4 regions of the Pectobacterium wasabiae CFBP 3304 genome follow, and region 2 is predicted to be linked to each of the others. Evidence: predicted binding sites of a transcription regulator. Region 2 holds the regulator's gene; each other region holds the start of a gene.
What was found. Region 2 encodes CRP, which controls carbon source genes, mostly activating them, when cyclic AMP is high. Its sites were predicted from a motif close to ATGTGANNNNNNTCACAT; they were not measured.
Positions count from the first base shown of each region.

Region 1: a site for CRP is predicted at 5,613-5,630, ahead of A7983_RS03590 (iron-containing alcohol dehydrogenase). Genes of this name have one in related genera too.
Region 3: a site for CRP is predicted at 2,260-2,277, ahead of focA (formate transporter FocA). Genes of this name have one in related genera too.
Region 4: a site for CRP is predicted at 2,066-2,083, ahead of A7983_RS03825 (nucleoside-specific channel-forming protein Tsx). Genes of this name have one in related genera too.

Region 1 covers NZ_CP015750.1:792,715-800,482, reverse strand. Annotated here, with positions in the region: gene A7983_RS03610 (YhcH/YjgK/YiaL family protein) at 72-539, opposite strand; gene A7983_RS03605 (sialidase family protein) at 707-1,894, opposite strand; gene A7983_RS03600 (sodium:solute symporter family protein) at 1,898-3,313, opposite strand; gene A7983_RS03595 (dihydrodipicolinate synthase family protein) at 3,352-4,236, opposite strand; gene A7983_RS03590 (iron-containing alcohol dehydrogenase) at 4,317-5,453, opposite strand; gene dtnK (D-threonate kinase) at 5,689-7,017, shown strand; gene A7983_RS03580 (D-threonate 4-phosphate dehydrogenase) at 7,010-7,768, shown strand, end outside.
Region 2 covers NZ_CP015750.1:1,156,617-1,164,384, forward strand. Annotated here, with positions in the region: gene A7983_RS05250 (ABC transporter ATP-binding protein) at 26-1,933, shown strand; gene A7983_RS05255 (LysE family translocator) at 2,000-2,602, opposite strand; gene A7983_RS05260 (hydrolase) at 2,709-3,725, shown strand; gene A7983_RS05265 (YheU family protein) at 3,727-3,963, shown strand; gene A7983_RS05270 (phosphoribulokinase) at 4,086-4,955, shown strand; gene A7983_RS05275 (OsmC family protein) at 5,118-5,525, opposite strand; gene crp (cAMP-activated global transcriptional regulator CRP) at 5,900-6,532, shown strand; gene argD (bifunctional acetylornithine/succinyldiaminopimelate transaminase) at 6,641-7,768, opposite strand, start outside.
Region 3 covers NZ_CP015750.1:3,789,424-3,797,191, forward strand. Annotated here, with positions in the region: gene pflB (formate C-acetyltransferase) at 1-1,282, opposite strand, end outside; gene focA (formate transporter FocA) at 1,340-2,200, opposite strand; gene ycaO (30S ribosomal protein S12 methylthiotransferase accessory factor YcaO) at 2,637-4,400, opposite strand; gene serC (3-phosphoserine/phosphohydroxythreonine transaminase) at 4,789-5,874, shown strand; gene aroA (3-phosphoshikimate 1-carboxyvinyltransferase) at 6,081-7,370, shown strand; gene cmk ((d)CMP kinase) at 7,579-7,768, shown strand, end outside.
Region 4 covers NZ_CP015750.1:860,158-867,925, forward strand. Annotated here, with positions in the region: gene A7983_RS03810 (glycoside hydrolase family 43 protein) at 1-384, shown strand, start outside; gene ampE (beta-lactamase regulator AmpE) at 421-1,275, opposite strand; gene ampD (1,6-anhydro-N-acetylmuramyl-L-alanine amidase AmpD) at 1,272-1,847, opposite strand; gene A7983_RS03825 (nucleoside-specific channel-forming protein Tsx) at 2,248-3,108, shown strand; gene nadC (carboxylating nicotinate-nucleotide diphosphorylase) at 3,253-4,143, shown strand; gene ppdD (prepilin peptidase-dependent pilin) at 4,454-4,900, shown strand; partial or broken gene gspE (type II secretion system protein GspE) at 4,903-6,374, shown strand; gene hofC (protein transport protein HofC) at 6,371-7,576, shown strand; gene A7983_RS03850 (GMP reductase) at 7,664-7,768, opposite strand, start outside.

The DNA of each region.
Region 1 (7,768 bases), 360 kb from region 2:
CGCTTTGCGTTGTTCAAAACGTTAACGTTTTGTCCTGCAACTCGAATTATTTAGGGGATAACCATTCTTAATTACAACAACGTAACGGGGATTTTAAATACGGCTTTTTTAACCGGCGCTGGATTGTCGTTGATGGCACACAGCGCCTGATGGGCTTCTCCCGGATAAAACGTGACGAAATCGCCTGCTCGCAGATGAATCTGATGCGGCACCTGCGGGTTATCCAGAATATAAAGATCCGGTTTACGCTCCGTTGCGGGCTGACCATGCACGTCATTCAGACCGTAACCGATAATCTCCTCGCCTGCCAGAATCAGTTGAATATCGAGGTAGTTGCTGTGAAATTCGGTATGTCGTTCGGCACGTGGTGCGGTACTCGTCGTGCCAATGTTGTAGAACCATTCGGCACCTTCTGGCTGATAACGGCCTTCTGGTAGCGCATTAAGTTCAACCAACGACATGCCCTGTGCGGACAGAATGGTCCACAGTGCGTCGGGCAGCGTAGCGAGTTTGAGGGCGTTTAGGTTTCCTGCAATCATAATAATATCCCGGGTATAGTGGGGGAGAGCCCCCGCTGGAAAAGAGAAAAAGCAGCGCGGTTTAACCTTAAGCCTACTTTTAGGAGAAACACGGGGATGAGGTTCCCGTAGGGAAGCCTCGCCCCGTGGTCGCTCCGTGTATCTCAGGCTCTAAAGGAACGACAGCCTTAACCCGCCTTGACCCACTCTTCACTTACCACGACATGCTTGATCGCCTGACGGAAGTAGGTGAACGCAAGGTGCAGCTTACCGTCTGGCGCTTGCTTGACGCTGGGGTAAGAGAACTCGCGGTTCAGCTTCTCCGTTGAGTTATTGGTCATGCAGTAACCGTCACCCACTTCGACATTGCGCTGCCACGGCCAGCTTTTACCACCGTCTTCCGAAATGGCGAGTGTCATTGGCGCGCGCGGTGCGCCCCAGAAGGCGCTACGATCGCCGGCTTGCACTTCCGGCATTTTGGCACCGCTGGCCTTGTCTTCTTCATCCTCGATTTCATCGTACAGCGACAGGCGGCGATCGGTGGCATCGGCAGCGCTCATGTGGTTGAACACCAGTGCCAGATGGCCGTTTTTCAGCGTAGTCACCTGAATGGACGAGTTGTTATTCGGCAAATCGGTTGCTACCGGATCTGACCAGGTTTTACCGCCATCGGTTGAACGGCTTTGGTAGATAAAATCGGCCCAGCGACTGCGGTACAGCGCCAGCAGCGTGCCGTCCTGCAACGGGGTGATGTTCATGTGTACGCAGCCCGTGCTGTTCGGGACCGGATATTCCCGCCAGGTTTTACCCCGATCGCTGGAAATTTTCACGGCGCTGTCATCGTTATTGCCGACCCATTTCTCACCCGGTTGAACGCGGCAGTAGAACACGGGCAGCAGCCAGTCGCCGTTTTCCAATACGGTGATGGGCTGGCGGATGAAGGTGCCTGGCTGATCGAGCAGTGTGCCGATCTCGCCCCAGGTGGCACCCAAATCCGTAGACTGACGGTAGCGCACAATCGCGGTGTCCTGATTACCGGATTTCTGTGCGGTGTACAGCAGCCACAGCACGTCATCTGGTGCGAGGAACAGCACCGGGTTCTGTTCAGAACGCGTAGCATCCTCAGACAACTTAACGGCTTTACTCCAGCTATCGCTGCCTTTCACAAGGCGGGACATGTAGATAGAGATATCCGCAATCCCTTCTTGTGTACCACCGAACCAAACGCACAGCACATCGCCGTTTGGCAGATGGAGCAGGTTGGCCGCATGATTCTGCGGGCATTCCGACGGAATGTAGGCATCCAGACGCGCGGCATCGCCTTCTGCGTGATGAACTTTTCCGCTACGTTCGACGGTAATGGTTTCGCTACTCATGACTCAGGCTCCTGATTTATTTTCAGTTTGAGAAACTTTGATTTTGTGCGCTTTGTTCGGAATCAGACGATCGATCAGTATGACGATAGCTGGGGTAATCAACGCGACATACATGTTATCGATGCCGTATGGGTTGCCGAGAATATACCAAACAGAGGTGACCACGCAGGATGATATCAGGCTAGCGTTTGCACCACGGGCGCTGCCGAAGAACGGCAGATAGAACGCAATCACGGCAACCACGGAAATCGACAGACGAATGGCACGCGTAAAGAACGACAGTTTCAGAATTTCAGGGACGAACAGAACGAAGATGAGCGGTGCGAAACCTACGACAAGCGAGAGGATTCGGGTCATTTTCATTTCTTTTTCTGGCGTTGGTTTCCAGTAAGGAACGTAGAAGTCCTTAATTAACAGGGAAACGATAGCCAGTGCCACCATACTTACGCTGATGAAGATAGAGGCGACCAGTGATGTCGTGACCAGACCAGCGAGCCATGGATTCATGTCTTGCAGGAAGACCGGCATCGCGTACAGGCTGTTGATTTCAGGGTGGGAAAACTTCGCTGCGACACCGATGACCGCGATAGCCAGTGCAATCGGCATACAGAAGAAGAAAGCGACCCAGGTGGCGCGTTTCGCGCTGGTGGCATCTTTCGTTGATGAAATGGCCTGAATCACGAACTGCGTACAGAAGATAGAACCGATAGTCCCGATCAACCAAGCGAAGATAGTACTGGCACCGAGTTTCCCGTCCCACGTCCAGTAATAATCCGGCATTTGTTCAATCATCGGTTTGAAGCCGCCGGTCATTTTCAACGCCACGAACAGAATGATCATCACCCCTACGTATTTCACGGCGCTGTGGATCAACGTGATGTAGGCTGTCCCTTTCAGACCACCGAAGTAGTAGTAGAAGGTACTGACGACAGCGGTGATCAGCGCAGCGACAGGCAGCGAGACTTTCAACACGGTGGCGATGGCCGCTGCGCCGCTGACGTAGTTGCCCACGTTTACCAGCAACAGCGCATAGATCATGATGATCGAGATAATATTTTTGGTGCTAGTACCGTATTTCTCGGCAATCGCGCCGGAGATGGTGATTTTCCCAGTGTTATAAATCTTCTTCACCAGAATAATACCAAACAGCGGGAAACCGATGGCGGCGCCAATCACCGACCAGGAGGCGGCAAAGCCGTTCTCAAAGGCAGACTGTGCCGTACCGATGGTGGATTTGGCACCGATGAATTCGGTCATCAGCAGGATACCGACGATAAACGCCGGTAGTGCGCGTGAGCCTTCCATGAACTCGGTGTTCGATTTACTGCGGAGCTTGTAGGTTAACCATGAGGTGAATGCGATATAAAACACAATCATCCCAACGATTATGAGGGTGTCAGTTAAGCTAAAATGGTTCATATCTTCTCGGCCTATAAGTGGAAATTGAAATTTCTCTGTTACTGCGAGAATTGACTAAGTATGTTGCGGATGTTGTCTTCATCCTGTGCGGAAAACTGGATCGGATAGCGGCTGACGCCGACATCTTCACCCATGATTGCCAGCGCTTTCTTCACCACAGCCGGTGAGAATGCGATGGCATACAGTGTCTTACGCAATTCGGCAACCTGTTCTTGTGCCTGACGCGAGCCTTCAATGTCACCTGCATGGAAACGATGCCAAATCTGGCTGATCGGTTCCGGTGCCACGTTAGCCAGCCCGGAAATACAGGCGGAGCAGCCGTCAACAAAGCCCTGGTGAATGAGCGAGTCTGGGCCATTCAGTACGTTAAAACCCTGCACACCTTTCACCGCTTGCACATAACTGCTCAGGCTTTCATAGCTGCCTGCGCTGTCTTTGATGCCGATGATGTTCGGGTGATCTGCCAGCGTGCGGACGGTTTCCGGCGCCAGCGTATTTCCCGTGCGTGCAGGAATGTTGTAGAGAAACACCGGCACGGTCAGCGCATCGGCGACGGCGGTGTAGTGGGCGATCAGTTCTTCCTGTTTTAGTGGAATGAAATACGGGGTGATGACAGAAACGGCATCAACACCCAGCGCGGCGATGCGTTTGCCGAGCTTGATGGTTTCCCGCGTGGAGATTTCACCGATGTGGCCGACAACCGGCACTTTTCCGGCAACTTCATCAACGCAGGTTTCCGTGACGGCGACTTTCTCATCGGTGTGCAGAACGAAAAACTCACCGTTGGTGCCGTTACAGAAAATACCGTTGCCATAGCGCATCTGGCGTTGAACCTGAAGACGCATGGCTGCGGGATTAAATTCGCCCTGGTTATCAAATGGCGTGACGATGGCGGTCAGGACGCCAGTAATGTTCTTACTCATTGTTCTTCCTCGTGACACGTAATCAAAAAGTGAAAACCTAAAACTGTTCTACTCAAAACGATGTTCTTAACGCTGCGCTGTTAAAACAGGGTCAGATAAACCTCACGCACATCGTCAGCGCTGACCTGCGTCGGTACATTTTTCATCAGGCGCTGAACCTGTAACGCGGCATCGACCAGGTAGGGCAGGTGATCTTTTTCCACGCCAAGCTGTTGTAAGGTGTTGGGCAGATTAAGTCGTTTGACCAGCTCGCTGAAATAGGTCACCAGCGCCTGCGCTTTTTCTGCTGTATCGAGCGTCAGATCGGCATCCGGCAGCAGGTCATACGCTTGAGCGAATTTGTCCTGTGCGGCGTCCTGCACGAAACGCATGCAAGGTGCAAGCAAGATGGCGTTCGCTACGCCGTGTGGAATGTGGTACTTGCCGCCGAGCGGGTAGGACATCGCATGAACCAGATGCGTACCGGAGTGGGCAATGGCGGCACCGCCGTAATAGGACGCCCACAGCATATTCAGCTTGGCTTCCAGATTGCCCGGCTCACGCACGGAGGTTTCGAGGTTGGCAAACAGCTTTTTCAGGCCAATCAGCGCGTAGTTGTCGCTGACCGGGTTGGCAATCGTAGACGTGAAGCACTCGATCAGGTGGCAGAGCGCATCAATACCGGTTGAAGCGGCGATGTGTGGCGGCATGCTGATCGTCAGCTCTGGCACCAGCGCAACGTAGTCCGGCAGCATCACGGGCGTAATAATGCCGACTTTCGTCTCTTTCTCTGGGATCGCCAGAATGGCATTCGGCGTGGCTTCTGAGCCAGTTCCCGCCGTGGTTGGGATAAGCAGTGACGTTGTGCGGCGGGTGGGTTTTTCCCCTGCCAGCAGGCTATCCAGCGTCACGGTTTCATCACCCGCGCATAGCACGGAAAGCAGTTTGGCGACATCCAGCACGCTGCCGCCACCGACGCCGATCACCAGATCGGTCTGGGTTTGTGCCAACTGGCTCAGGATCTGGGCAACGTCATGCTGGCTCGGCTCGGCAGGCACATTATCCACCAGCAGAACCTGCGGAACGGCTTGCTTAACTTGTGCGATTAGCGCCTGAACGTCAGGCAGCCCGACAATGTTTTTGTCGGTGACAAATAAAACGTGCTGTTTTCCTGACAACAGGTGACTGATGTCCTGAAGTACCCGGTAGCCGCTGAGGATAGTGCTATTGATGTTCATGCTTATTACCTTGCCTTTTCTCTTCTTCGCCAGAGCGTTATCGCGATGATAATGGTTGCGATAGTGATTATTTTCAGTCAAATGGCGTGGTTTTCATCACGACTGAACGCCATTTGCCACATCGTGGTGATAATTTATAGGTGAAATTCCTTTTAAATAATTTGATGTTGCTCACATATAATCAAATGTGATTCAATATAATCATTACCAGATAACCATGAACCGAGAATGAGGTATGCCAAACATGCAGCAATCAGCAGAGCAGGTCGTCGTTGTCGCTGATGACTTTACGGGTGCCAATGATGCGGGCGTCGGACTGGCGCAGCATGGTGCGCGAGTTAGCGTCGTATTTGACGTCAATAAACTGCATGCGGATTTACTGGGTGATGCGGTAGTCATTAACACCGATAGCCGAGCGGCGCATAGCGATGTGGCGTCTCAGCGTACTGCAGACGCGGTAGCCGCCTGGCAGGCGGCTGGCGGGCAAGGCTGGATTATTAAGAAGATAGACTCGACGTTGCGTGGGAATTTGGGTGCAGAAGTCGCCGCTGCATTGTCTGCGGCAGAGGTGCCTGTTGCACTGATTGCTGCGGCATCGCCGACGCTGGGACGGGTTACCCGAAAAGGTGAAGTCTGGGTTAATGGTCGTTTGCTTACCGATACCGAATTTGCCAGCGATCCGAAAACTCCGGTGGCGTCGGCTTCTATTGCGGCTCGTCTGGCGGAACAGACCGCGTTGCCGGTGGCTGAAGTCCATCTTGATGATGTTCGTCAGGCTAATTTAGCCCTGCGTTTGCAGCAGTTGGCAGACGAGGGGGCGCGTCTGATTATTCTTGATACTGACGTGCAAGACGACTTGATGCATATCGTTGATGCCGCGAAGGCGCTGCCGTTTCGTCCGTTGCTGGTTGGCTCGGCAGGCTTGAGCGACGCACTGGCAAATGTGCTGGATTTTACCCATAAGACCGAGAAACCGCTGCTGGCCGTCGTGGGGTCAATGAGCGACATCGCTCAAAAACAGATTGCAATCGCTCGACTGCGCCGCGATGTCACGCTGGTTGAGATCGATATCAGCGCGCTTTTTTCATCCCATTCAGCTACCGGCATGGCGTCCCAGTGTCAGGACGCGGTGAACGCACTGATGAATGGGCACCACTGCATTATCCGTACCTGTCACAACGAGAATCAGCGCTTCGAGATCGATGCGCGGTGTCGGGAGCTTGGACTGAGTCGCCAGCAGCTTGGTGAAACGATCAGCCACTATCTGGGAGAACTTACGCGCAGCATTGTTCAGGCACTAGATAGTCGGGCAGCGGATGGTGCTAGCCGACGCTTACCGGGAGGGCTGTATTTATCGGGTGGTGATATTGCGATTGCCGTAGCAACCGCGCTGGGCGCTACCGGCTTTCAGATTAAGGGGCAAATCGCATCCTGCGTGCCTTGGGGATACCTGCTGAACAGCGTTGTCGGCATGACCCCTGTGATGACTAAAGCGGGGGGTTTTGGCAACGAAACTACTTTGCTCGACGTTTTACGTTTTATTGAGGAGAAGGTCAGTGAGTAAAATTATTGCAGTAACGATGGGTGATCCAGCAGGGATTGGACCAGAAATTATTATCAAATCTCTGGCCGAAGGCGAGCTTTCCGGCGCATCTGCCGTGGTGGTGGGCTGCGTACAGACGATGCGACGTGTTCTGGCGCTGAATGTGGTGCCTGCCGTAGAGTTAAAAATCATTGATAAACCGGCTGACGCGGTATTTGCACCAGGCGTCATCAACATCATTGATGAGCCGCTGGAAGATCCACAGGCGTTGAAACCGGGTGTCGTTCAGGCACAGGCGGGCGATTTAGCCTATCGCTGCATAAAGAAAGCCACCGAGCTGGCAATGGCGGGTGAAGTGCATGCGATCGCGACCGCGCCACTGAATAAAGAAGCGCTGCACTCGGCAGGTCACCTTTACCCGGGCCACACCGAACTATTGGCGAAGCTGACCAACAGCCGCGACTATGCGATGGTGTTGTATACCGATAAGCTGAAAGTTATCCATGTTTCAACGCACATCGCACTGCGTAAATTCCTCGATACCCTGAACCGCGATCGCGTGGAAACGGTGATCGACATGGCGGACGTCTTCCTTAAGCGCGTCGGTTTTACCCATCCACGTATCGCCGTTGCCGGGGTTAACCCGCACGCGGGTGAGAATGGCCTGTTTGGTGATGAAGAGATTAAAATCGTCTCGCCATCGGTTGAAGCCATGAAGGCCAAAGGCATTGATGTATATGGCCCGTGCCCGCCGGATACCGTCTATTTGCAG
Region 2 (7,768 bases):
ACATACTCTGAACATACGGCGCTTTATGATTGTTTTCTCTTCGCTGCAAATTCGACGTGGTGTACGCGTTCTAATCGACAACGCGACAGCAACGGTTAATCCCGGCCAGAAAGTCGGTCTGGTTGGCAAGAACGGCTGTGGTAAATCTACGCTGCTGTCATTACTGAAAGGTGAAATCAGCGCCGATGGCGGTAGCGCGACATTTCCGCAAAACTGGTCACTGGCCTGGGTCAACCAGGAAACACCAGCATTGGGCAAACCGGCGCTGGACTATGTGATTGACGGCGACCGCGAGTTTCGCCAGTTGGAAGCCGCGTTACAAACCGCCAACGAAGAGAACGACGGCAACGCCATTGCCACACTGCACGGCAAACTGGATGCGATTCAGGCCTGGACGATACAAGCGAGAGCGTCAAGCCTGCTCAGCGGACTCGGGTTTTCTCAGCCACAGTTGCAACAGCCTGTCAGCGCCTTTTCCGGCGGCTGGAGGATGCGTCTGAATCTGGCACAGGCGCTGATTTGCCGTTCCGATCTGCTGTTGCTGGATGAACCGACCAACCACCTCGATTTGGATGCGGTAATCTGGCTGGAGAAGTGGCTGAAAAACTACGCCGGCACGCTGGTACTGATCTCGCACGACCGTGATTTCCTCGATCCGGTAGTGACTAAAATTCTGCACATCGAACAGCAGTCGCTCAACGAGTACACCGGCAACTACTCCTCGTTTGAACGCCAGCGCGCCACCCGTCTCGCACAACAGCAATCGCTCTATGAGCATCAGCAGGAACGTGTCGCGCATCTGCAACACTATATTGACAGGTTTCGTGCGCAAGCAACCAAAGCCAAGCAGGCCCAAAGCCGGATAAAAATGCTGGAACGCATGGAGATGATTGCACCAGCGCATGTCGATAACCCTTTCCGCTTCAGTTTTCGCGCCCCGGAGTCGTTACCCAATCCACTCATGAAGATGGAAAAGGTCAGCGCTGGCTACAACGACAAGCTGATTCTCGAGTCCATCAAGCTCAATTTAGTGCCGGGTTCCCGCATCGGGCTGCTCGGCCATAACGGCGCGGGTAAATCCACGCTGATCAAGCTGCTTGCTGGCACGCTTGCTCCACTGAAAGGGGAAATTGGACTCGCGAAAGGCGTTAAGCTCGGTTATTTCGCTCAGCATCAGTTAGAGTTTCTACGTGCGGACGAGTCACCCTTGCAACATCTGGTACGTCTGGCAGAACGGGAAACGGAACAGCAACTGCGCGACTACCTCGGCGGCTTCGGTTTTCAGGGCGATAAGGTCACCGAAATTACCGAGCGCTTCTCCGGTGGTGAAAAAGCCCGTCTGGTGTTGGCGCTGATCGTCTGGCAGCGTCCGAATCTCCTGCTGCTCGATGAACCGACCAACCACCTCGATCTGGATATGCGTCAGGCATTGACCGAAGCGTTAATCGATTTTGAAGGCGCGCTGGTTGTCGTCTCGCACGATCGACACCTGATCCGTTCTACCACCGACGATCTCTATCTGGTACACGATCAGAAAGTAGAGCCGTTCGATGGCGATTTAGAAGATTACCAACAGTGGCTGGTCGGCCTGCAACGTCAGGAAAATGCGGCCGATGAAGCGCCCAAAGAGAATGCAGCCAACAGTGCGCAGGGTAGAAAAGATCAGAAACGTCGTGAAGCCGAATTGAGAACACAAACTCAGCCGCTGCGTAAACAGATAACCAAGCTTGAGCAGCAGATGGAAAAGCTGGGTGAAACGCTGGCAGCGCTTGAAGCCCGACTGGCGGACAGTGCAATCTACGATATCAGCCGTAAGGCCGAACTCACTGACTGCCTGCAACAACAAACCAAAGTAAAAATCGAGCTAGAAGAAACAGAACTGTCCTGGCTGGATGCGCAGGAACAGTTAGAGCAGATGATGCAGAGCGAATGAATCTGGTCTCTCTCACCGGAAAGGCGTCGCGAGCGAAAAACCGCTCGCGACTTTATCAAACCAGCACTAATGCCAAATCAACAGCACGCAGGCGGCGGTCAGCAGCCCCATTGACACATTGAAGATAATCCACGCTTTCTTACTGCGCAGCAGTCGCCCAATCATCGTACCAAACCCGAGCCAGATGACGCCGGAAACCAAATTCACCAGCACAATGCCGATGCTTATCGCGATCACCGAATGGTTATAGCCTTCACCCGCCAGACTAAAACTGGCAACCGCGCCCAGCGCCATCAGCCACGCTTTTGGGTTCAGGAATTGTAGTAACCACCCTTGATAAAGCCGGATCGGCTGGGGCGGAGCAACGGACGTTTCCAGCCGTTCGTAAGCCGCCGTGGCGATTTTCCACGCCAGCCAGAGCAGGTAAGCACTACCGAGGACTTTCAGGATAAAATGCAGCGAAGGGTAAATCAGAATCAAACCGCCGACGCCGAATGCCACCAGCAGCAAAATACTCTGCATCCCCAGCATGATGCCGACCATCAACCACAGTGAACGCATAAAGCCAAAATTCGCGCCCGAGGTCGTCAACAGCATATTATTCGGCCCCGGCGTGATAGCCGCTACCCACAGAAAACCCAACATCGAAAGAAATAAACTCAGTTCCATTATTTGTGGGCGCTCCTGACCCAAATGTCGTACCAACTGGCAGCATTGAAGCTAACAGTGTGATATTGATCGTACAAGAGCCGACAACAAGATTTTCATATCCTTTATGCATGACCATTTTCGTCCGCTAAGCGGTGCCCATAATCCGCATCTGCAAACGCTATTACCGCGCCTGATTCGGCGTCACGCGCAGTTCTCGCCAGTCTGGCAGCCGCTTGAATTACCCGACGGCGATTTTGTCGATCTGGCGTGGAGCGAAGCGCCCGAGCAGGCTAAGCATAAACCGCGCGTGGTGCTGTTTCACGGATTGGAAGGCAGTTTTCATAGTCCCTATGCCCACGGCCTGCTGCATGCCTGCAAACAGCGTGGCTGGCTGGCCGTCATCATGCATTTTCGCGGGTGCAGCGGTAAGCCCAACCGGATGAAGCGTATTTATCACTCCGGTGAAACCAGCGATGCCAGCTATTTTCTGCATTGGATGCAAGAGACGCTGGGCGGGGCTCCTACCGCCGCCATCGGCGTTTCTCTCGGCGGCAACATGCTGGCCTACCTGCTCGGTCAGCAGGGCGAAGCCTGTTCCCTGTCCGCCGCCGCCATCGTTTCCGCCCCCTTAATGCTCGAGCCCTGTAGCCGTCGGATGGAACAAGGTTTCTCGCGCGTCTATCAGCACTACCTGCTGCGTCTGTTGAAACAAAACGCCGGCCGCAAGCTGGCAGCCTACCCAGACACGCTGCCGATTCAGTTGCCGCAGTTGAAGCGAATCCGTCAGTTACGCGAGTTTGATGACGTCATTACCTCACGTATCCACGGCTTTCGCGATGCGGCTGACTACTATCGACGCTGTAGTGCTCTGCCGCTATTGCCTAAAATACGCAAACCGCTGCTGATCATCCACGCAAAAGACGATCCTTTCATGACGCCGGAGGTGATTCCCGATCTGTCGCAGTTACCGTCTAATATTGAGTATCAGCTAACGGAACATGGTGGGCACGTCGGCTTCGTAAGTGGTACGTTATTGAAACCGGAAATGTGGCTGGAACAGCGCATTCCCAACTGGCTTAGCCCATTTTTGGACCACGCCACCGATTCTTCTTCAGGAACCCTTTTTACTCAGGAAACATAGCGTGATTATTCCCTGGCAACAGCTCGATCCAGAAACGCTGGATAACATCATCGAATCGTTCGTGCTGCGCGAAGGCACTGACTACGGCGAACAGGAGCGCTCGTTGGCACAGAAAGTGGAAGATATCCGCAGCCAACTCCAATCGGGCGACGTAGTTTTGGTGTGGTCTGAGTTACATGAAACTCTCAATATTATGCCACGCGGCCAGCTCAATGCAGGAGGGCATGCCCCTTATTGATCATGGCGAAAGGCGTGAAAGAGCGCGCCAAACATGCTAACAATGGGAACCATTACGTCTTTTTTGAGGATGCACGCAGGCTTCAGCCTATGTGGCATCGCGATCATGGAGTCACGCGCCTTATGTCACATCAGCATCCGATTATTGCGGTTACCGGCTCCAGCGGAGCAGGTACCACGACAACCAGTCTGGCCTTTCGTAAGATTTTCCAGCAGTTTGATCTACGCGCAGCCCAGTTGGAAGGCGACAGCTTTCACCGCTATACCCGCCCGGAAATGGACATGGCAATCCGCAAAGCGCGTGATTTAGGGCGACACATCAGCTATTTCGGCCCGGAAGCGAATGATTTCAGCCTGCTGGAACAATCGTTTATCGAATATGGCCTGCATGGGCGCGGCCAGACGCGGAAATACCTGCATACCTACGATGAAGCGATCCCCTATAATCAGGTTCCCGGAACATTCACACCGTGGGAACCGATGCCGGAACCCACCGATATCCTGTTCTATGAAGGGCTGCACGGCGGCGTAGTCACCGAACAAAATGACGTGGCACAGCATGTGGATTTGCTCGTCGGCGTGGTGCCAATCGTCAACCTGGAGTGGATTCAAAAGCTGATTCGTGACGTCAATGAACGTGGCCATTCACGTGAAGCGGTGATGGATTCCGTTGTCCGCTCCATGGAAGACTACATCACCTACATCACGCCGCAGTTCTCTCGCACCCATATCAACTTCCAGCGCGTGCCTACCGTGGACACCTCTAACCCGTTTGCCGCCAAGTCGATTCCGTCACTGGACGAAAGCTTCGTCGTCATTCACTTTCAGGGGTTGGATAATATAGATTATCCCTATCTGCTCGCTATGCTGCAGGGTTCGTTTATCTCCCACATCAACACGTTGGTCGTTCCCGGCGGGAAAATGGGGCTGGCGATGGAGCTCATCATGGCACCGCTGGTGCAGCGACTGATAGAAGGGAAAGCCATCGAATGAGCAAAGCTGGGCACGGTAACACGAGCCAAGAGAATAATGCCGATCGTTTAAGCATCGAGATACACGAGCCGGCCACAGGGGTGAGGCCTCCTGCGGGAACCTCCTCTGTGTTTCCCCTAATAGCGGGCTTAAGTGATCAGCATTAGTGCCTCAAGAAAAAGATTATGCCAGCACTCTAATTTCGTGGCTGTGCGTCACCTCAACGGCTTTGCCCAGCATCAATGCCACAGAGCAGTATTTTTCCGCTGACAGGGCAACCGCCCGCTCGACGACTTTATCGGTCAATCCTTTCCCCGTCACAATAAAATGCAGATTGATATGGGTAAATAAACGCGGCGCTTCAGAGCGGCGTTCCGACGTCAATTTCACCTCACAATCCGCCACATCATTACGGCCCTTTTGCAGAATCGATACCACATCAATCGCGCTGCATCCTCCTACGGACATCAACACCATTTCCATCGGACTGGGCGCTTTATCGCCAGAATTACCATCCATCAATATCTGATGTCCTGATGCCGATTCGCCCAAAAACGTTAAGCCTTCAACCCATTTTACCCGAGCCTGCATGATGCCTCTCCACTAAAAATTTTTTGAAAATTTATATCGTTACTGTACAAAAACCAGCGTTAATCAGAGCTTTGTCATGCTGAAGCGAGACAACACAAGACACATCATTAAAGCTGTGTTAAAACAAAAATAGAATAGACCTTTTCTGGACAAACCCAGAAACGAAGAAGATGATGACGTAGCCAGACATACCCAGCCACGTTTACGGTGCGGCAAGGTAGCAGCCGGAAAATCAAGGGTACAGTGGTTCCAGTATATTCCCTGACGTCATTCTGCCTAGACTGAATTTTATTTTTTTAGCAGTTAAACACGCCGTACAGGGAACTCTGACCCCTGTAATTTGCGCAGTGAATTACAACAGAGGATGATAGCGAATGGTTCTCGGCAAACCGCAGACAGACCCAACTCTCGAATGGTTCCTTTCCCATTGTCATATCCACAAGTATCCATCGAAGAGCACGCTGATTCACCAAGGTGAAAAAGCAGAAACGCTTTACTACATCGTGAAAGGCTCTGTCGCAGTGCTAATCAAAGATGAAGAAGGCAAGGAAATGATTCTTTCCTACCTCAATCAGGGCGATTTTATTGGTGAGCTCGGCCTGTTTGAAGAAGGTCAGGAGCGCAGTGCTTGGGTTCGGGCAAAAACCGCCTGTGAAGTGGCTGAAATTTCATACAAAAAATTCCGCCAGCTCATTCAGGTTAACCCGGACATCCTCATGCGCCTGTCTGCGCAAATGGCAAACAGACTTCAGGTAACCTCAGAAAAAGTCGGCAACCTCGCCTTCCTTGATGTGACTGGCCGTATCGCCCAAACATTACTCAACCTGGCCAAACAACCTGATGCCATGACACATCCAGATGGCATGCAAATTAAAATTACCCGTCAGGAAATTGGGCAAATCGTTGGCTGCTCGCGTGAAACCGTGGGCCGCATTCTGAAAATGTTAGAAGACCAGAATCTGATCTCTGCACACGGTAAAACGATCGTCGTTTACGGCACTCGCTAAATCCCTGTCGCAGTACTACCCTACCAATAAAAAAGCGTGAAGCCTCGGCCTCACGCTTTTTTTATCGCACAATGCGTACAAAACGGTTTATCACAAAATATCGTGAACTCAGTTCGCGGTATCAACCACTTGAGCGACCGCTTTGGCGAATTTCGCCATCCCCTGCACAATATCATCTTCATCAATGATCAAAGACGGCACAAAACGAATGACGTTCGGCCCCGCCATCAACACCATAAGCCCCTGTGCCGTTGCGGCAGCCAGAAATTCGCCCGCACGACCATGCCACTGCGGTTTCAGCTCTGCACCCAACAGCAGCCCCATACCACGTACCTGATCAAATACGCTGTACTGCTGGTTGATTCTCTCCAGTTCACTAACAAAGCGATCGTGACGATCCGCTACGCCCGACAGCACTTCTGGCGTATTGATGATATCCAGCGCGGCTTCAGCGACCGCACAAGCTAGCGGATTGCCACCATAGGTCGTTCCGTGTACCCCAACCGTCATGGCTGATGCAATCTCTTCCGTCGTCAGCATCGCGCTAATCGGGAAACCACCACCCAGCGCTTTCGCGGTAGTGAGGATATCTGGCGTAATGCCATAGTGCATATAGCTGAATAATTTACCGGTACGCCCCATCCCACTCTGTACTTCATCAAACACTAGCAGCGCTTTATGTTGATCGCACAAGTCACGAACGCCCTGCAAAAATTCAGGCGTAGCCGGGGTAATGCCGCCTTCACCCTGAATTGGTTCCAGCACGACCGCGCAGGTGTGATCGTCCATCACCGCTTTAACAGCAGCAAGATCGTTGAACGGAACGTGCACGATATCCGCAGGTTTAGGCCCGAAGCCATCGGCATATTTAGGCTGTCCGCCAACCGAAACGGTGAACAGCGTCCGGCCATGAAATGCATTGTAGAAGGCGATGATCTTGGTTTTATACGGGCTATGGCGTTTAACCGCATAGTGACGCGCCAGCTTAAATGCGGCTTCGTTAGCCTCTGCACCAGAGTTAACAAAGAACACACGATCGGCAAAAGTGGCATCGATCAGCTTACTGGCGAGGCGTAGCGCAGGTTCATTAGTGAAAATATTGCTGGTATGCCACAGTTTTTCGCCCTGTTGATGTAGGGCATTAACTAGCGCCGGGTGGCAGTGACCGAGCGCCGTGACGGCGATGCCACCGGAGAAATCGATATATTCTCGGCCGTCCTGATCCCAAACGCGGCT
Region 3 (7,768 bases), 2.4 Mb from region 2:
TGCCAACGATCATTGGGCTTACGCAACACGCGATTGCATAGTCATCGTTATTAAAGTCAGGGCGCATCAAATCGTCATTCTCGTATTGCAGAGAAGAGGTATCGATGGAGACTTTAGCCGCATAGTTTTTAAAGCTTTGTGGCAGTTTTTCAGACCACAGGATGGTCATGTTCGGCTCTGGAGACGGCCCCATGGTGTACAGGGTGTTCAGGAAGCGGAAGCTGGTTTTGCTCACCAGTGTACGACCATCCAGCCCCATACCAGCCAAAGATTCTGTTGCCCAGATTGGGTCACCAGAGAACAGTTCATCATACTCAGGAGTACGCAGGAAACGCACCATACGCAGTTTCATGACCAGGTGGTCAATCATTTCCTGAGCTTCTTCTTCCGTGATTTTACCGGCTTTCAGATCGCGATCGAGGTAGATATCCAGGAAAGTGGAGACACGTCCGAAGGACATTGCCGCACCATTCTGTGATTTCACCGCAGCCAGGTAACCGAAATAAGTCCACTGAACGGCTTCTTGAGCTGTCGCTGCTGGGGCAGAAATATCGCAGCCATATTTCGCTGCCATTTCTTTAATTTGGCTCAATGCATGATGCTGATCGGCAATTTCTTCACGCAGACGGATTGTTGCTTCCAGATCTTCGCCGTTTTCCAGTTTGGATTGCAGAGAAGTGAACTGAGCAAACTTGTCTTTCATCAGATAGTCGATACCGTACAGCGCAACGCGACGGTAGTCACCGATGATACGACCACGGCCGTAGGCATCTGGCAGACCAGTCAGAACGCCAGACTTACGACAACGCAGGATATCTGGAGTGTAAACATCGAACACGCCTTGGTTGTGCGTTTTGCGATATTCAGAGAAGATTTTTTTCAGCTGAGGGTCCAGTTCACGGCCATAAACTTTGCATGAACCTTCAACCATTTTGATGCCGCCAAACGGAATCAACGCACGCTTCAACGGAGCATCAGTCTGAAGACCAACGATTTTTTCCAGACCTTTGTTGATGTATCCCGCGTCGTGAGACGTGATAGTCGCAGCAACATGGGTATCAAAATCAACAGGGGCGTGAGTACGGTTTTCCTGTTTGATGCCTTCCATGACGCTGTCCCACAGCGCTGAGGTCGCTTTAGTTGCGCCAGCCAGGAAAGACTCATCACCTTCATACGGCGTGTAGTTTTTCTGGATAAAGTCACGAACGTTGACGTTATCCTGCCATTCACCTTTGCTAAAGCCTTGCCATGCATTGGCCAATTTTTCATTCAGCTCGGTCATTTTACACCTACCTTTGATATGGATTTCTTAAAACCCGACGTTGCGGCCGATTGCACCTTAGTGGTGCTTGTCTCCACCGCGCAAATAAATTACCCAATATGTTAAACCGACCATTATACCGCCGCCGATGATATTCCCTAGGGTGACGGGAATCAGATTATCGGTAATGAAGTGACTGACGGTTAAATGTTCAAACTGAGACGGCGCCATGCCAATGGCATTCCAGAATTCTGGGGCCGCAAAATTTTTGATAACGATGCCCATAGGAACCATGAACATGTTGGCGATACTGTGCTCAAAACCACTAGAAACGAACATGGCGACAGGCAGGATCATGGCAAACATTTTATCGGTAAGCGTGTGGCCGGAATAGCTCATCCACACAGCCAGACAGACTAGCAGGTTGGCCAGGATCCCCAGACACAGCGCTTCAACAAAAGTGTGTTCAAGTTTGTGTTCCGCTGTTTGCAGGACGTTAAGGCCCCATGCACCGTTTGCGACCATATGCTCTCCCGAGAACCAGATAAGTCCAACGAAGAAAAGCGCACCAATCAGGTTGCCGACATAAACATTAGCCCAGTTACAGGCTAGCTGCTTCCAGGTAATACGTCCACTGGCTTTGGCAATCACGATGAGAACGGTTGAGGTAAACAAGTCCGCGCCGCAGACGACAACCAACATGAGGCCAAGGGAGAAACAGATACCTCCGATCAATTTCGCGATACCAAAAGGAATCGTCGACGTTCCCGTGGTGGCCGTAATATAAAAGACGAAGGCGATCGAAATAAATACACCCGCAGTGATCGCTAAATAAAACGTCGTACACGGTTGTTTGGTAGCTTTATAGACTCCGGCGTCTTCAGCAACTTTTGCCATCGCGGCCGGCAGTAATAGAGTGAAGGGGTTGTCAGCTTTCACACTAACTCTCTCTTAAAATTTATCAGCGTTGAGATACTAACAAAGCAGTATACGGCAAAATTTGACATGGATCATATTGCAAGAAATTAATAGGTCGATAGGGAGGGCGTGATACCTAGGTTTTATGGTTAATTTATTGAATTATATGATAAAAAAATATTTTAAATTTTGCAAAAAGAGTTGAATGGCACAGGTTAAACCTACCGATTTAGCGTTAATAAAAATCATGTTTTGTAGAATTTCAGTACCACCTTGTCGAGGTAATTTAATTAAAAATTCACTATTCAATAACAATATTCTGATTATGCATCACGAATAATCAATTATTGTCCAAAGGACAATAAAATAGCCCTTTAAAATAAAGGGCTATTTAAGCTATTCACAACAGATCGCTGCCATCATTATAAGATTGCACGATGACTGCATCACGTAGACATTATTTTGACTGCCAATAACGGCGTTTGGCCTGTTGCAGCTTTTCATAGGCAGCCAGCAACGACTGATGCGCAGGTAAAGAGGTAAAGGTATCGTCTACGACAAACAGGCCGTAGAAGCACGCTTCTCCAGCAACGGCGGCACTGGCGGCATCGACTGTCTCACTGCCGTACATTTTAGTGAAGGCATCGTAGTATTCAGCGGGATCGCGCTCAGGCTCGAGTGCTAGTAGCAGCAGGGTTTGCAGGCAACGGTAGTAATTGCTGCGCTGTGCGCTGAAGACTGAATCGTTGAAATCCTGCGTCCATTCTGTCCAGGTCAGCGCTTGATCCAGATCGCCGCCAGCCAGCGCCAGCATCGCTTTCAATTCGCCAACGCGTAGAGTGAGCCAGCCATTATCTTTTCCTGTGGCAATACCAAGCAACTCGCGCACGCGGGTGAAGTCATCCAGTCCTTCGTCATCCAACTGTTGCAACAGCGCCAGATAGGCGTCTTGTTCCCATTTGCTGCCAGGCAGCGCCAGCAGCGTGTCACGCAGGTGAGCACCCATGCTGTTATTAGCCAACAGCAGATCGTCAGCGGGGTAGATGTCTGACATACCTGGCACGATGATGCGACAGGCATAAACGGCCAGATGCTCATAGTCGGCAATGTAGACTTCTTTATCTTCCTGCTTGAAGATCGCCATCAGCGTTGCAAATTCTTCTTCCGTTGAGCCTTTAAAGCTCCAGTCGGCAAATTCATAATCTGCTTCTTTTTTGAACATATCCCAGGAGATCAGACCGCTGGAATCGATGAAGTGGGTTTCCAGATTCGCGTGCTCGGCCACTTCTTCATCATCAAACGTCGGTGGGGTGAACACGTCCAGATCTTTCAGGCCGCGGCCTTGCAGAAGCTCTGTGACGGTACGTTCCAGCGCCACGCCGAAGTCAGGATGTGCGCCGAAGGAGGCAAAGCAGGTGCCGTTAGCGGGGTTAAACAGCACCACGCAGATGACCGGATATTTCCCGCCCAGTGACGCATCGTAAGCGAAAATCGGGAAACCTTCTTTTTCCAGTGTTGCAATCGCTTCAACCACGCCCGGGTAGCGGTTTAGCACCTCTTGCGGGATTTCCGGTAGGCTGATGGACTCGGCAATGATGCGGTTTTTGATGCTGCGCTCAAATACTTCTGACAGCCCCTGAACGCGGGCTTCGTTGGCGGTGTTCCCAGCGGACATCCCGTTAGAGACGTACAGATTACCGATGATATTCATCGGAATATAGACGGTTTGCTGATCGGACTGGCGGGTAAACGGCAGCGCACAAATGCCTCTGTCGGCATTGCCGGATTGCAGATCGATCAGATCGCTGGCGCTCAGTTCCTGCTCAGGATCGTAAAACTGGTGCAGACGGGCATCCAGAATTCCTTCCGGCAGCGCATCGTCTTCCTGAATAGGGAACCATTTTTCATTCGGATAATGGACGAAATCACCGTTAGCGATCGTTTTGCCGAGATAGAAGTCAGCAAAGAAATAGTTGGTGGACAGGCGCTCGAAATACTCACCTAACGCGGAAGCCAGTGCCGCTTTCTTACTGGCACCTTTGCCGTTAGTGAAGCAAAGCGGACAATCGCGGTCTCGGATATGGACAGACCAGACGTTTGGCACCGGATTCAGCCATGACGCTTCTTCGATGTTAAACCCCAGGTCCTGGAGTTGCTGTTGAAAACGGGCGATGGAATCTTCCAGGGCGGCGTCTTTGCCTGGGATAAACGTTTGAGTCATGGTGTTCACTCTTATCGAGATTAGCGGAAGCGGCATGATACGGATTTTTCTGTCTGGACTCTATTTATTCATAACAGATCGGCAACAGTGAAAAAGAACAGACTGGGTAGCGTGCCGTTTTGCATAATGAAAGCGCAATAAGCGTTGCAGCCGCGATGGACGAGTGATAAAACCGATAGCAGGGTAAAAGTAGTGTGGTTATGGCGGTCGTTCCGTTATAACTACAATCGTGTAACAGCGGTGTTTTTATAACCGGCAGGCTTATATACTCCAAATGATTCAAGTTGCAGGAAAGTCAACGCACATGCAGCTTTATGACGGGTATAAAAATAGTATTTGTAACAACGGTGATAAAACAGTCGCTATTTTTCAGGTGTGGTGAGGGGAAATGACTCAGATTTTTAATTTTAGCGCCGGTCCAGCAATGCTGCCGGTTGAAGTACTGCGTCGCGCTGAACAGGAATTATGTAATTGGAATGGCTTGGGTACATCGGTCATGGAAATCAGCCACCGTAGTAAAGAGTTTATGCAGGTCGCTGCTGAATCCGAACAAGATCTGCGTGACTTGCTGAAAGTCCCCTCCAACTACAAAGTGCTCTTTTGCCACGGCGGCGCTCGTGCGCAATTTGCCGCCGTGCCGTTAAATCTCCTGGGCGAGCGTTCAACGGCTGACTACATCGACGGCGGATATTGGGCGCACAGCGCAATCAATGAAGCAGAAAAATACTGCACGCCAAACGTGATTGACGTGAAAACGCGCGTAGGCGATCTGCGCGGCATTAAGCCGATGCGTGAATGGCAATTGTCTGATGATGCTGCGTTTGTACACTATTGTCCGAATGAGACCATTGACGGCGTTGCGATCGAAGAAGAACCCGATTTTGGCGATAAAATTGTGGTTGCCGACTATTCTTCCAGCATTTTGTCTAGCCGCATTGACGTCAGCCGTTACGGCGTGATCTATGCTGGTGCGCAGAAAAATATCGGCCCCGCAGGTCTGACGCTGGTTATCGTGCGTGAAGATTTGCTGGGTAAAGCACGCCGTGAGCTGCCATCGATTCTGGATTACAAGATTCTGGCGGACAATGACTCCATGTTTAACACGCCGCCAACCTTTGCCTGGTATCTGTCTGGCATGGTCTTCAAATGGCTGAAAGAGCAGGGCGGCTTGGCTGAAATGGAAAAGCGTAACCAAGATAAAGCCAACCTGTTGTATAGCGCGATTGACGGCAGCGACTTCTATCGTAACGATGTCGCGGTAGCGAACCGCTCTCGTATGAACGTGCCATTCCTGTTGGCGGATTCTGCGCTGGATAAAGTCTTTCTGGAAGAGTCTGTTGCCGCGGGCCTGCACGCATTGAAAGGCCATCGTGTTGTAGGCGGCATGCGTGCCTCCATCTACAATGCCATGCCGTTGGAAGGTGTGAAAGCGCTGACTGAGTTTATGGCCGACTTCGCACGTCGCCACGGTTGATTAATACGGCTTCGCTATACCCTAAATAATTCGAGTTTCAGGCAGGCGGCAAGAGAAAGCATCCCGATGAGCTTACTCAAGTAAGTGATTCGGGTGACTGAACGTAGCCAACGCACATGCAACTTGAAGTATGACGGGTATACACATTTTGATAAACCCCGGGCTTGCCGGGGTTTTTATGTCCACGTTGAAAGAATAGGCGTCACATGCAGGAATCCCTGACCTTACATCCCATCAAGCTGATTAACGGTACCCTTAACCTTCCAGGATCAAAAAGCGTCTCTAATCGTGCGCTGTTGCTGGCTGCCTTATCCGAAGGCAAAACCCGGCTTACTAATCTGCTAGACAGTGATGATGTCCGCCATATGCTGACTGCGTTAACGGCGCTGGGCGTGGAATATCATCTGTCATCTGACCGGACAATCTGTGAGATTATCGGCCTGGGTGGCGCGTTTACGGCAGCGCAACCGCTAGAACTATTTTTGGGGAATGCGGGTACGGCGATGCGCCCGTTGGCTGCCGCGCTATGTCTGACGGCTGGCGATATTGTGTTGACTGGCGAACCTCGCATGAAAGAGCGTCCAATCGGGCATCTGGTCGATGCACTACGCCAGGGTGGGGCGAAAATTGACTATCTGGAGCAGGAAAGCTACCCACCGCTTCGTCTGCACGGTGGTTTTCAGGGCGGCGAAATCAGCGTAGACGGTAGTGTATCCAGCCAGTTTTTGACTGCACTGTTGATGACCGCGCCGTTGGCCACGCAAGATACGCACATCAGTATTCAGGGCGATCTGGTTTCTAAACCGTATATCGATATCACGCTGCATATGATGAAAGCGTTTGGTATTGAGGTACGTAACGATAATTACCAGCGCTTCTTTGTCGCAGGTCGCCAGCAGTATCGCTCACCGGGTGATTATCTGGTGGAAGGTGACGCGTCGTCAGCTTCTTATTTTCTGGCCGCAGCGGCAATTAAAGGCGGCGTTGTACGCGTGACTGGTGTAGGCCGTAATAGCGTACAGGGTGATATTCGCTTTGCCGATGTCCTGGAAAAAATGGGCGCGATCGTGCGTTGGGGTGACGATTATATCGAATGCGAGCGCGGCGAACTGCGTGCGGTCGATATGGACATGAATCACATTCCTGATGCCGCGATGACTATCGCGACGGCGGCGCTTTTCGCGCAGGGCGGTACGACCACGTTACGCAATATCTATAACTGGCGCGTGAAAGAAACTGACCGTCTGGCCGCGATGGCGATCGAATTGCGTAAAGTGGGCGCGGAAGTTGAAGAGGGTAACGACTATATTCGCATTACGCCGCCCGCTAAGCTGAAAGCGGCAGAGATCGGTACATATAACGATCATCGTATGGCGATGTGTTTCTCGCTGGTAGCGCTGTCGGATACGCCGGTCACCATTCTTGATCCGAAATGTACGGCTAAAACTTTCCCTGACTACTTCGAGCAACTGGCGCGCCTCAGCGAGCTGGCTTAATTCCTTTCTAAGGCACGGTCTCCGTGCCTTTTTTCCCGTTCTACGTGCGACTTTCTCTCTGAACTTGCGTACCGCGTTCAGATAATGCCTTATTTTTCCCGCCATCCCGGCATTAGGGTAACCTTTCTCTGTATTGATGCGTATAATGAGGCTCCGTGACGCCATAAAGCGGCATAAGCGGAACTTCCCAGTATTAAAGGAGAGAGAAATGACGGTGATGGCACCGGTAGTTACGGTTGACGGACCGAGCGGCGCAGGCAAAGGTACGTTGTGTAAGGCATTGGCTGAAGCTTTACAATGGAACCTGCTGGACTCGGGGGCTATCTATCGTGTTTTGGCTCTGGCGGCGTTACACCACCATGTCGATATCAGCTCGGAAGACGCACTGGTCCCGCTCG
Region 4 (7,768 bases), 300 kb from region 2:
TTTAAAGTCAACGAAGGGCCCGCTGTCATTAAACACGGAGAACGTCTCTTCATCACCTATTCCGCCAGCGCCACCGATGAAAATTACTGTATCGGCTTACTGTGGGCGAATGCAGACAGCGATCTGTTGAACCCGACAAGCTGGCATAAATCGCAGCAGCCGGTCTTTACCACCAGCCGAGCAAACCGGCAGTTTGGGCCAGGCCATAATAGCTTTACGCAAACAGAAACGGGCGAAGACGTTCTGGTTTACCACGCCCGCAACTACACGGAGATCGAAGGAGACCCGCTGTATGACCCTAATCGCCATACGCGGATTAAAACCTTCACCTGGGATCGTGACGGAATGCCCGTGTTCGGCGAACCGCCCGCTGACAGGCAATAAGCGAGAAACGGGTGCGCTGGGATGCCCAACGGGAAATTAAACCAGCGCACCGTATATCGTCAGGAGCGCGACGACAACCACTAATACCAGCGTCACCTTTTTCGCCAGCGTCACAGCGGCTTTGGGCGTCTCCACAGGCTCAACGTGGGATTCACGCGCGAGAGAAAATTGGGCCAGTTGAGTCAACACCCAATACGGTGAACTGCGAGAATCCCCCAGCGAGGCGAACCAGGCAGGTAGTGCTTTCTCGCCGTGCCCCAGCAAGGCATAAGCCGCACCCGCCAAACGTGCAGGGATCCAATCAAGCCAATGCAACAAACGATCAACACCGGACTGTGCACGTTCCAGCGGCGTGTTATGCCGAGCAAGCCAGGTTTGTCTGGCGCGCAAAAATGCATACCCCACTAGCGCAATCGGCCCGTATGGCCCTGCGGCGACGAACCAAAATAGCGGAGCCAGATAAAACCGGAAATTTATCCATAGCAATGCATTTTGCAGCTCTTTTAACTGCTCGCTTTCACCTGCGCCAACGGGCAAACCGTGAATCAACGCCAATTCCGCCGCCATTTCCCGGCTGGCATCCGCCTCGCCGCGCTGTGCCGCCTGCAAATAGCGCCGATAGTGCTGACGAATCTCACCCGCACCAATACACATCAGGCTGATAACAATCCACAGCAAAAGAGAAATCAGGCCAAACAGAATGCCACTCGTTAGCCACAGCAATCCCGCCACGATACCCATGCTGCATAGCGTCAGGAGCAGCGTTTGAAATAAAGAGGGAGAGGGAACGTGTCGGAATACAACGTCAAGCCGATGATCGATCTGCCAATGCTCCCCCTGCTTGAACAACCGTTCCCATGCCAGCGTAAGCAACAGTGTAAACAGCGTCATTGATCGAGACTCCCTTTGTTTTCTGTCCAGTTTTCTTGTAGCAGACGATGATAGCCATCCCAGTCAAATGCCGCGCCGGGATCGGTTTTGCGGCCCGGAGCGATGTCGCTATGTCCGGTAATTCGCGACAGTGTAATAGGATAATCCCGCATTAATAGGCGTGTAATCGCAACCAGTGAGTGATACTGCGCCATGGTAAAAGGCAGCGTATCCGTACCTTCCAGCTCGATGCCAATAGAGAAATCATTACAGCGGTCACGGCCTTCAAACACCGAAACACCGGCATGCCAGGCGCGCTGGTCGAAAGACACATACTGTGTGGTTTGCCCATCGCGACGAATCAGGCAATGTGCCGCTACACGTAAATGGGAAATATCGGCAAAATAGGGATGCGCAGTGGGATCCAAAGTAGCCGTAAACAGTTGATCAATATACGGACCACCAAACTCACCGGGCGGCAGACTGATATTGTGAATCACCAGCAAGGAAGGCACCTCATCATTCGGGCGGCCATCATAATGCGGTGAAGGCGTGTGGGTAATGTCAGATAACCAGCCATTTTCCAAAAGCATCGGCGATAACCTCGCATCGTATCGTTTGCCGGCTGAATCAGGCGAAAAATCAATTGGAGCCAAAAGTCCTTGTATTCAAGATACCATGTTTCACACCACCCTATCTATCCAACTGGATATCGATAGGTTTTACCGTTCGTTCTGTGAGATTTCCGCCATTTCCTGCCTGTTTTCGACCTCCACATCCTTTTTAGCAAGGTAAAATCCTCAATCCAATTATGTGATTAAAGTCACACTACAAATGTAATGGCGTAATAGAAGGCAATCGTTTTCGTGCATTGCGTCTATTTTTACTTAAAATGCATGACAAAATTATCTTCTGATTTTTTTTGATATTACCAAAACTTATTTTGCGGTCTTACGCATGGCGTAAATAACGTCTAACACTACGGTACTTAACATGAAAAAAACTTTCGCCGCAGGCGCCTTGCTCGCACTGTCATGCTCAATGCCTGCCCTTGCCGACAGCAATAAAGCTGAATACCTCTCCGACTGGTGGCACCAGAGCGTTAACGTCGTCGGCAGCGCCCACACGCGTTTCGGACCACACCTGAACAGCACGACTTACCTGGAATATGAAGCATTTGCGCGTAAAGACTGGTTCGATTTCTACGGCTACGCCGACGCACCTAAGTTTTTCGGTGGCGATCCCGACAGCCGCGGTATTTGGGATAAAGGCTCCCCACTGTTTGTCGAGATCGAGCCACGCTTCTCGATTGATAAACTGACAGGAACGGATCTGAGCTTTGGACCGTTTAAAGAGTGGTACATCGCCAATAATGTTATTTACGATCAGGGTCGCAACAGCGGTTCACGCCAGAGCACGTGGTACATGGGGTTAGGGACCGATATTGATACCGGAACCGATCTGTCGCTCTCACTGAACGGCTATGCCAAATACCAATGGCAGAACTACGGCGCAGCGAACGAAAATGAGTGGGACGGCTATCGTGTAAAAGTGAAATACTCTTACCCACTCGGCTCCCTGATGGGCGGTAACGTCTCGTATATCAGCTTCACCAATTTCGATTTCGGTTCAGAACTGCGTGATAAATCAAATTCAAGCCGCACTAACAACTCCATTGCCTCCAGCCATATTCTGGCACTGGGCTACGACCACTGGCACTACTCGTTTGTCGCTCGTTATTTCCACAACGGCGGCCAATGGGCTGATGGCACAGAACTCAACTTTGGCAAAGGCCCGTTTGAAGTGAAATCCACCGGTTGGGGCTACTACCTGGTCGTCGGTTACAACTTCTAAAATCGCGCTACCTTTCCGACGAATATGAATATTCGTCGGAAAACCAATAACATTAACGCGTTGAATTATAATAAGTATCCATTCTGGATGTCCTGATATAAACAAGGTAGCATAGACCCCCGAATCCCCCTTCGGAGTTTTGTCATGTCAACGCGTCGCTACAGTCAGGAACAACGTCAACAAGCCTTGCTCGCTCGTATTGCACAAGATATCCCCGCCAGCGTGCAACTGGCACTGCGTGAAGATTTAGGTGGCATCGTCGATGCTAATCAAGATATTACCGCTCTGCTGTTACCCGACAACGAGACCGTCAACGCCCGCATTATCACGCGTGAAGCAGGCATATTTTGTGGTACGCGCTGGCTTGAGGAAGTCTTTTCTCAATTGGGCAACACGGCAACGATCGTTTGGCACGTCGCCGATGGTGAGGCCATCACCCCCAATCAAACGCTGTGCGATATAACAGGACCAGCCAAACAGCTCCTGACCGGTGAACGCACGGCGCTGAATTTCCTGCAAACGCTGTCCGGCGTCGCAACCGAGGTCAGCCGCTATGTTGCCGTACTACAAGGAACGCGCACCCGACTGCTGGATACCCGCAAGACGCTGCCAGGTCTGCGAACGGCGCTGAAATATGCCGTATCGTGCGGTGGCGGAGACAACCATCGTCTTGGTCTATCCGATGCCTTCCTGATTAAGGAAAACCATATCATCGCCGCAGGTTCAATCAAAAATGCGGTAGAAAAAGCGCAGGCTTTACGTAACGATGTTCCAGTCGAAGTTGAAGTTGAATCACTGAATGAGTTACAGCAGGCGCTAGAGGCTGGCGCAGATATCATTATGCTGGATAATTTTAGTCTGGATAACATTCGGGAAGCCGTTGGCTTAACACAAGGCCGTGCGCTACTGGAAGTATCCGGTAATGTCACACTCGACACGCTACGTGGCTATGCGGAAACTGGCGTGGACTATATCTCGGTGGGTGCATTAACCAAGCACGTACAGGCACTGGATTTATCCATGCGCTTTATCTAATCACTTCGCTATTTCTATCGACGAGGTGCCATTGCGCACCTCGTTCGCATCTCTAAACCTCATCGCCTCATACACCATCGTCACGACGTAGACCGCCGATCCTGTACAGATGATCTATCCCGGCAGCGTGAAAATTGCGTCTCTGCTCGCAAAAATTTTTCAACGCTCTGTAAATCTCTAAAAACATGTCGTCGCGCTTTCCTGTTTTGATTTTCCCCGCTCGTCAGCCCTCATTCCCTTTTCTATGCTGCCAGCCGTCCGTATGGATTTATACGCCACAAAATTTATACTCAACACCAGGGAAATCAACATGACAAAACAACAAGGATTCACACTGATTGAGCTGATGATCGTCATTGCGATCATCGCTATCCTCAGCGCCATTGGCGTTCCCGCCTATCAAGGCTATCTGCAAAAAGCTGCGCTGACGGACATGCTGCAAACGATGGTGTCGTATAAAACGCCAGTCGATCTCTGCGGTCTGGAAAATGCTGCGTTTACGGCCTGCAATGCAGGGAATCAGGGGATTCCTGGCAGCAAATCTTCACGCTATGTCAGCACCGTTAGCGTCGTACAAGGCGTAATTGTGCTGACTGGGCAATCTACTCTGCAAGGGCTGCGCGTTATTCTGACGCCAACGTGGAATACCGAAACCGGCGCTTCACGCTGGACGAAAAATTGTGCCACGGACGACGGCACAGAGAGCCTGCAATCTGCCTGTCAGGACGTTTTCCGTTTCGATAACACGGCGGGTTAATCATGACTGGCTCCGCCTTCTCCACCGAGCATACACTCAGCGAGTTACAGACGTTGTGCCGACGTTATCAGGCATTATTACTCAGCATTGATGAACAAACGCTGTCGGTCGCCGTCACGGTGTCCCCTTCTTCAGAGATGATCGCCGCACTGCGTTTCGCCAGCAACCGCCGAATTATGGTGGAACAGTGGCCACAGGCCAGAATGGAACAACAGCTTAACCCAGTGAACGCCGTTGCTGAGCCAGCAGAAACCTATCATGCCGGTACTTATCACACCAATACCGGGCAGCAGGAGCATGACGACGATTCCCCCGTAGCGCAGTTTATCCATCAAACGCTGCGCCTCGCCGTTCAGCGCCGAGCCTCTGATATTCACTTTGAGCCACAGCCAGACAGCTATCGTGTGCGGCTACGCATTGACGGTGTATTGCAGGCCATATCCGCGCCACCGCCAGAGTTGACAGGCCGTATTACCGCACGGCTGAAAATCATGGGCAAATTGAATATCGCCGAACGGCGGTTACCGCAGGATGGTCAATTCAGCCTAATGCTGGATCAACAGCCCTATTCGTTACGCATCGCCACCCTCCCGTGCAGCAGGGAGAAAAAGTCGTCCTGCGTATTTTACAAACACATCAGCAGGAGTTGGTGCTGGATAAACTCGGGCTTACTGCAAAAGCATTGCAACAGCTTATCGGTGTGCTGAGTACCTCACAGGGTATGCTACTAGTCACCGGTCCAACGGGGAGTGGCAAAACCGTGACGCTTTACAGCGCGATACGCTGGCTGAACGATAGCAGTCGCAATATCTGTAGCGTGGAAGATCCGGTCGAAATCCCCTTGCAGGGAATCAACCAAACGGCGATCAATCCTAAAGCGGAACTGGGCTTTGGCAGAATTTTACGTGCGCTGCTGCGACAAGACCCAGACGTCATTATGATTGGTGAAATCCGCGATGCTGAAACCGCAGAAATTGCGGTAAAAGCCGCACAAACCGGCCATCTGGTCATGTCCACGTTGCATACCAACTCTGCCGTAGAAACGCTGACTCGTCTCAACCATCTGGGCATTCCCGGTTATCTGTTAGCGGCGGCGCTAAAACTCATCGTCGCACAGCGACTTGTACGTCGATTATGCCCGCACTGTAAAACGCCAGGAGAGCCGCTACTCTCACTGCCAAACGACATGTGGCAAGGACCACTGCACCATTGGAAAGCCAATGGTTGCAGTCACTGTTTCTCTGGTTACTATGGCCGTGTCGCGCTCTATGAATTACTGCCCATCACGCCGGATTTTCAAACCGCGCTAGCAGGCAACGCCAGCGTAGGGGAATTATCTGTACTGTCACGCAACTCAGGTTTCCCAACGCTGCTGGCCTCGGGGTTGGAGCTGGTCAACGACGGCCTGACTTCACTTGCTGAAGTCTATCGTGTTGTAGGCGATGAACGGTCGATGAATCAGGAGGCGCAATGAAGTTAGAGCGCTTATATCACTGGCAGGCAATCACATCCGAGGGTGAATTTGCTGACGGCGCGCTTATTAGCACGCACCGCCAGCACGCTTATGCCAGCCTGATTGCCCAAGGCTACCAGCCGCTCATCGTAAAGGCTGGTCATTATCTATCACCCCGCTACTGGAAACGCGAACAGCTAGGTGAGTTAATCAAACAGCTTGCTGCACTACTACAAGCTGGATTGCCACTGCTGGAAGCATTAAAACTGATATCAGAGCAACATGAGCGCCCTGGCTGGCGCTGCATATTACGGGACGTCCGAACTCATGTTGCTCAGGGAAACTCGCTGTCTGAGGCATTGCACGACTATCCTCATATCTTTCCAGTCCTGTATCGATCCCTCATTGCCGTCGGCGAGTTGACTGGGAAGCTAGACGTATGCTGCCTACAGCTAGCACAACAGCAAGAGAAGCAATCCAGACTGCAACAAAAAGTTATCAAGGCGCTACGCTATCCTTGTTTTGTTTTGCTCATTGCAATGCTGGTCAGCATGATGATGTTGCTGCTGGTTCTACCCGAATTCGCAACACTCTACTCCTCGTTCAATACGCCGTTGCCGTGGTTTACTCGGCAGTTACTTCATCTAGCCGACCTCCTTGCTGGCTACGGGTTCCTTGGGCTATTGCTTATTAGCTGCCTAATATTGGGGTATGCCCGACTGAGACAGCAAAGACCATTATGGAAAACCAGAGAACAAGAATGGCTGCTGAGGCTCCCTGTGGTATCCAGTTTGCTACGTGGTAAATCACTGAACCAGATATTCAATATTCTGGCCATGACTCAGCATGCCGGTTTAACGCTTCCTGAGGGGCTGGATGCGGCAGCAACGATCCGTCACCCGCTTTATCAGGCAGCCATTCAACAGATACAGACGCAGTTGCATCAGGGTACGTCGCTATATCATGCCACACAACATCACATCGCATTGTTCCCTGCACCCTGTCCGCAGTTGATTCGGGTTGGGGAAGAAACCGGAGCGCTGGATACAATCTTTACACAGTTAGCAGAATGGCATGAGAGGCGGGTGCAACAACAGGCCGATATGCTGACACAAACGCTGGAGCCGTTATTGATGATGGTCGTCGGAGGAATGGTCGGGGCGCTAGTGATTGGCATGTACTTGCCTATCTTCCAACTGGGGAATGTATTGGCTGGTGCCTGAACCAGCCAATACATGCAAGACAACGTCGACAAATCAAACTACGCAATCGCTGTTAACAACGGAAAGACAGAATGTGAAGACGTATAACTATCCGTTGAAAATACGATTTTCCTGCTCGGCCACGCGGATAAACGTTGTGCGCTTCGTCAGCTCCTTCAAGCGGGATGCGCCAACATAGGTACAGGCCGATCG